Streptomyces noursei ATCC 11455: one gene and its partner. The protein of the gene in region 1 interacts with the protein of each later gene in a pairwise test. Links are inferred from orthologs where the notes say so. Each region holds a gene or a part of one and is shown on either strand. Other genes may lie near its edges. The genes, in order: rlmN and ftsZ.

What was found.
Region 2: the proteins of rlmN (region 1) and ftsZ interact in binary tests that used the Escherichia coli proteins (3 or more experiments, as listed by UniProt). The link is inferred for Streptomyces noursei ATCC 11455 from one-to-one orthologs.

Annotation. Positions count from the first base shown.
Region 1 is NZ_CP011533.1:3,111,590-3,114,694, reverse strand. Bases 109-2,899 are described here. They hold rlmN (dual-specificity RNA methyltransferase RlmN), read left to right. Parts: upstream 109-843; coding sequence 844-1,956; downstream 1,957-2,899. Other genes in these bases: SNOUR_RS12815 (thiamine ABC transporter substrate-binding protein), read left to right, coding at 2,215-2,899; SNOUR_RS12825 (phosphatidate cytidylyltransferase), read left to right, coding at 109-675. In the rest of the region: more of SNOUR_RS12825, read left to right, coding at 1-108; more of SNOUR_RS12815, read left to right, coding at 2,900-3,105.
Region 2 is NZ_CP011533.1:6,772,773-6,775,961, reverse strand. The notes cover bases 303-3,177. They hold ftsZ (cell division protein FtsZ), read right to left. Parts: upstream 2,424-3,177; coding sequence 1,182-2,423; downstream 303-1,181. Other genes in these bases: SNOUR_RS28715 (cell division protein FtsQ/DivIB), read right to left, coding at 2,705-3,177; pgeF (peptidoglycan editing factor PgeF), read right to left, coding at 415-1,167; SNOUR_RS28730 (YggS family pyridoxal phosphate-dependent enzyme), read right to left, coding at 303-451. In the rest of the region: more of SNOUR_RS28730, read right to left, coding at 1-302; more of SNOUR_RS28715, read right to left, coding at 3,178-3,189. UniProt on the Escherichia coli protein: Essential cell division protein that forms a contractile ring structure (Z ring) at the future cell division site. The regulation of the ring assembly controls the timing and the location of cell division.

The DNA of each region.
Region 1 (3,105 bases):
TCGCGGCTGGCGGAGCGCAAGGACATCCGGGTGCCGCTGGTCCCGCTCGCGATCGGCGGCACCGCCATGGTGATCGCCGGGTATGTGCGCGGCGCCGAGGGCGCGTGGGTGGCCATGGCGCTCACCGCGCTCGCCGTCCTCGTCTGGCGGATGACCGAGGCGCCCCAGAACTACCTCCGGGACGTCACGGCCGCGGTCTTCTCGGCGTTCTACGTCCCGTTCCTGGCGACGTTCGTTGCCTTGATGCTGGCCGCCGCGGACGACGGGCCGCAGCGGGTGCTGACGTTCCTGCTGCTGACGGTCGTCAGCGACACCGGCGCCTACGCGATCGGCTGGCGCTTCGGGAGGAAGAAGCTCGCGCCGCGGATCAGCCCCGGCAAGACCCGTGAGGGGCTCGTCGGCGCGGTCCTCTTCGCGATGGTGGCCGGCGCGCTGTGCATGCAGTTCCTGATCAAGAACGGTGCCTGGTGGCAGGGGCTGCTGCTCGGCGTTGCCGTCGCGGTCAGCGCCACTCTCGGCGACCTCGGCGAATCCATGATCAAGCGGGATCTGGGCATCAAGGACATGGGCACCCTGCTGCCCGGCCACGGCGGCATCATGGACCGGCTGGACTCCCTGCTGCCGACCGCCCCGGTGGTCTGGCTGCTGTTCGTGATCTTCGTGGGATCGGGCTGAGCGCCGCCGGTTACCCTTGAAGGGCGCGCCGCTTGTTCGCGGCGCGCCCTTTCCGTCCCCGCGACCGCGGGGATGATCCGTGAGGTCTCCTGGTTCCGGCCCCGTCCGGACCCTGGTTCCGCGTCGGCGGAAGCCGCCCGGCCTCGTCGCACAGAGGAGTTTCCGCCCATGGCACGCCCGGCCCCGGGAGAACTGACGTTCGTCGCCCCCCGCGGCGCCAAGAAGCCCCCTCGACACCTCGCCGACCTCAGTCCGGCCGAGCGCCGGGAGGCGGTGGCCGCGATCGGTGAGAAGCCGTTCCGCGCCAAGCAGCTGTCGCAGCACTACTTCGCCCGCTACGCGCACGACCCGGCGGAGTGGACCGACATCCCCGCAGCGGCCCGCGAGAAGCTGGCGGCGGAGCTGCTGCCGGACCTGATGTCGGTGGTGCGGCACATCTCGTGCGACGACGACACCACCCGCAAAACCCTGTGGCGGCTGCACGACGGCACCCTCGTCGAGTCCGTCCTGATGCGCTACCCGGACCGGGTCACCATGTGCATCTCCTCGCAGGCCGGCTGCGGCATGAACTGCCCGTTCTGCGCCACCGGACAGGCCGGTCTGGACCGGAACCTCTCCACCGCCGAGATCGTGCACCAGATCGTCGACGGAATGCGGGCGCTGCGCGACGGCGAGGTCCCCGGCGGTCCGGCGCGGCTGTCCAACATCGTCTTCATGGGCATGGGGGAGCCGCTCGCCAACTACAAGCGGGTGGTCGGCGCCATCCGGCGGCTGACCGACCCCGAGCCGGACGGCCTGGGCCTCTCCCAGCGCGGCATCACCGTCTCCACCGTCGGGCTGGTCCCGGCGATGCTGCGGTTCGCCGACGAGGGCTTCAAGTGCCGCCTCGCGGTGTCGCTGCACGCGCCCGACGACGAGCTGCGGGACACACTCGTACCGGTCAACACCCGCTGGAAGGTCCGCGAGGTGCTGGACGCGGCGTGGGAGTACGCCGAGAAGTCCGGCCGCCGGGTCTCGATCGAGTACGCCCTGATCCGCGACATCAACGACCATGCGTGGCGCGGTGACCTGCTGGGGCGGCTGCTCAAGGGCAAGCGGGTCCATGTCAACCTCATTCCGCTCAATCCGACGCCGGGCTCGAAGTGGACCGCCTCGCGGCCCGAGGACGAGCTGGCGTTCGTACGGGCCATCGAGGCACACGGCGTGCCGGTGACCGTCCGGGACACCCGGGGCCAGGAGATCGACGGCGCCTGCGGACAGCTCGCGGCCTCGGAGCGCTGAGCCACCCGCTGGTACGGTGTCGTCGAACAAACGCACATTCCGACAGGGGAGCGCCACAGCGCTGAGAGTGCGGAGACGTCGTAGCCCTACGGCGCCCGCAGACCCTTGAACCTCGCCCGGGTCATTCCGGGTAGGAAGTTCGGTCGTCACTCATGCTGTTGCGCCCCGCCCACCGTCCGTTGCCGTACGTCACCGACGCAGAACGCAGCGGGCACCGGGCGGGGCCGCGTCTCTTCCTGGCCAGCCAGGAGGAAATCAGTGAGCACCACCAGCAGGATCACCGCGGCAGCGCTCGCCGCCGCGGCCGGCATGACCGCACTCGCCGGGTGCGGCAGCTCGGGAACCAGCGGCAGCGCGGACGCCAAGACCGTCACGCTCGTCAGCCATGACTCGTTCAACGCCTCCAAGTCCGTTCTGGCCGCCTTCGAGAAGGAGAGCGGCTACAAGGTCAAGATGATCAAGGGCGGCGACGCCGGCGAGGCCGTCAACAAGGCGATCCTGTCCAAGGACAATCCGCAGGGCGACGTCTTCTTCGGGATCGACAACGCGCTGCTCTCCCGCGGTCTGAACGCCGGTCTCTTCACCCCCTACAAGGCCCAGGGCCTCGACAGCGTCCCCGCCGACCTCCAGCTCGACAAGGACGCCCACCGGGTCACGCCCCTCGACTACGGCGACATCTGCGTCAACTACGACCGCGCCTATTTCACCGAGCACAAGCTCACGCCGCCGCAGAGCTTCGACGACCTGCTCAAGCCGCAGTACAAGGGGCTGCTCGTCACGGAGAACTCCGCCACCTCCTCTCCGGGGCTCGCCTTCCAACTCGGCACCATCGCGAGCCACGGCGAGGCGGGCTGGTCGGACTACTGGAAGAAGCTCAAGGCCAACGGCGTCGAGGTCGTCAACAGCTGGGAGCAGGCGTACAACGAACGCTTCTCGGGCTCCGCGGCCGGCAAGGGCAAGGGCGACAAGCCACTGGTGGTCTCCTATGCCTCCAGCCCGCCCGCCGAGGTGATGGGCAAGACGCCCGCGCCCAAGGAGGCCCCGACTGGCGTCGCGACCGGCACCTGCTTCCGGCAGATCGAATTCGGCGGTCTGCTCAAGGGCGCCAAGAACGAGAAGGGCGGCAAGGCGCTGCTCGACTTCCTCCTG
Region 2 (3,189 bases), 3.7 Mb from region 1 along the record:
TTTGCCCTGACTCGACGTCAAATGCCACCTGGATCAGGCAGCCCAGCTCCCGCCCGGCACGGACCGCCTCCTTGGAGAGCGCGGTGACGAGCCGGGGTCGGTCGACGGACTGGACGACCCCGGCGTAACCGGCCACCGACCGCACCTTGTTGGTCTGCAATTGACCGACGAAGTGCCAAGTCAGCGGCAAATCGGCACATTCGGCCGCTTTGGGAGCCGCTTCCTGATCGCGGTTCTCCGCGACCTGGCGCACCCCCAACTCCGCGAGCAGTCGGACGTCGCTCGCGGGGTAGGTCTTGGTGACGACGATCAGCGTGACCTCGTCGCGCGACCGGCCGGCCTTGGCACAGGCGGTGGAGATACGATCCTCCACCCGCGCCATGTTGTCGGCCAGTTGCGTTCTGCGGTCCTCGGTCACGGCGCAGCCTCTCCGGGGGCGTCCCCGAGCCATACGTAGCTCGCGAGCCGCCCGGTCCTGCGGTCGCGTCGATACGAGAAGTGGTCCGCCGATTCGAGGGTGCAGATGTGGGATTCCCCACGCAACTGCACGCCGGCCGCGGCGAGTTGGGCTCGCACCCCCGCGGCCACGTCCACCGACGGGGTGCCCCAGGAGGTGGTCGCCCACGCCTGCGGCACCGCCGCGGCCACCTCGGCGCGCATCGCCTCGGGCACCTCGTAGCAGCGCCCGCAGACCGCGGGCCCGGTGTACGCGACGATCCGGGACGGCTCGGCGCCCCGCTCGACCATGGCCGCGACGACCGCCGGCACGACCCCGGCGACCAGGCCCGGCCGGCCCGCGTGCGCGGCGCCCGCGATCCCGGCGGCCGGGTCGGCGAGCAGGACCGGGGTGCAGTCGGCGGTCAGCACGGCCAGCGCCAGACCCCGGCGGCTCGTCACCACCGCGTCCACACACGGGGGCTCGCCCTCCCCCCAGGGTCCGTCGACCACGGCGACATCCCGGCCGTGGACCTGGTTCATCCAGACCACCGCGGCCGGGTCCAGGCCCAGTTCCCGGGCCACCAGGTCGCGGTTGGCACGGACGGCCGCGGGGTCGTCGCCCACCGCGCCGCCCAGGTTGAGCTGCTCATACGGAGCGGCGCTCACCCCGCCCCACCTGTCGGTGAAGGCGAAGTGCGCGCCGCTCACGTGGTGCTGTTGCCCTATCACGTCGGTGCTTTACGTCACTTCAGGAAGTCGGGGACGTCCAGCTCCTCGGCCGCGGAGTCCGAGTACGGACGGGCCGGGGGAACCGAGGGGCCGCCGGTCGGCGAGGTGGACACCTCGCCCAGCGACGAGGAGTCGGACGACGCCGGGGCCTCGTCCCGGATCTGCGGGACCGCGCCGAGACCGCCGAACGACGGTGCGGTGCGCGGCGGCTCGACCGGGGGAACGGTCGGACGGGCCGGCGCCGGGGCGGGCTCCTCGCGCTTCGGGGACGGCATCCCGGCCTGCTGGGCGTCGCGGCGGGCCGGCGGCTGACCGCCGTCGAAGCCCGCGGCGATGACGGTCACCCGGACCTCGTCGCCCAGCGCGTCGTCGATGACCGCACCGAAGATGATGTTGGCCTCGGGGTGCGCGGCCTCGCTGACCAGCTGCGCGGCCTCGTTGATCTCGAAGAGACCGAGGTCGGAGCCGCCGGAGATGGAGAGCAGCACACCGCGGGCGCCGTCGATCGACGCCTCCAGCAGCGGCGAGGAGATCGCCATCTCGGCCGCGGCCACCGCACGGTCGTCGCCGCGCGCCGAGCCGATGCCCATCAGCGCCGAGCCGGCCTCCGACATCACGGACTTGACGTCGGCGAAGTCGAGGTTGATCAGACCCGGGGTGGTGATCAGGTCGGTGATGCCCTGGACACCCGACAGCAGCACCTGGTCCGCGGACTTGAACGCGTCGAGCACGCTCACCTGGCGGTCCGAGATGGACAGCAGACGGTCGTTGGGGATCACGATGAGGGTGTCGACCTCTTCGCGAAGGCTCGCGATGCCGTCCTCGGCCTGGTTGGCGCGGCGGCGGCCCTCGAAGGTGAACGGCCGGGTGACCACACCGATCGTCAGGGCGCCCAGCGAGCGGGCGATGTTGGCGACGACCGGGGCACCGCCGGTGCCGGTGCCGCCGCCCTCGCCCGCGGTCACGAAGACCATGTCGGCCCCCTTGAGGACCTCCTCGATCTCCTCGCGGTGGTCCTCGGCCGCCTTGCGGCCCACATCCGGGTTGGCGCCGGCGCCGAGTCCGCGCGTCATCTCGCGGCCGACGTCGAGCTTGACGTCGGCGTCGCTCATCAGCAACGCCTGCGCATCGGTGTTGATCGCGATGAACTCGACGCCCTTGAGCCCGACCTCGATCATCCGGTTGATGGCGTTCACGCCACCGCCGCCGATGCCGACGACCTTGATGACTGCGAGGTAGTTCTGCGGTGCTGCCACGTCGAAGGCCTCTCGCCTCGATTTACGTGTCGTCGCCGCACATTGCGTGTGGACGCCGACTGATGCCGAAGGGATGGTCCGCTCCGCCGACCCGAACCCTAACTCTGAAGTTTAGGGTTACTGTGCCTGTGTTCCTGGTTCCACGGTCCCTTTGGAACGAGACACTAAGTCGACAAGGCGCGCGCGTTCAACGAACACGCCGAACCTCCCGTTTTTCTTTTCACCCTATGTGATCACCCATAGTCGTAGCCATCCAGGGTGCTGGCCTGCGTCGCGGTACGTCAACTCCCGGACACCGCGGGGGCGCTGGGGACCGAGATGTCGAAGTGGCGCGCGTCACGCGCGGCCTTCATCAGGCCGGCCAGCACCTTCGCCTTTTCGGCGCCCTGCTCGCTGCTGCCCCACATCACCGTGCGATCACCTGCGAGTTCGAGGGTGATGGAGTCGTAGGAACGCATCCGGACGGTGCGCACGTCCTTGCGGACCGCGGCCGGGAGGTCCCGGGCGACGGTGACCGCGGCGCGCAGCAAACGGCCGGTTCCGAAGCGGTGCAGGCTCGGGGAATCGGAAACGGTCATTTCCAGAAGCGGGACGCCCTTGAGGGCGCGACTCACCGTGGCGAATCGGACGCCCTCGCCGTCCACTTCCACAAACCTTCCGTTCGTTTGCAGCAGCAGTTCCGGCGCCCTTTCGGTCACTTCCAGACCGAGGGTGTGCGGCCAGGACCGGGTGACGTCAACGCTCTTGAGGCGCGGGAGCCGGGCGA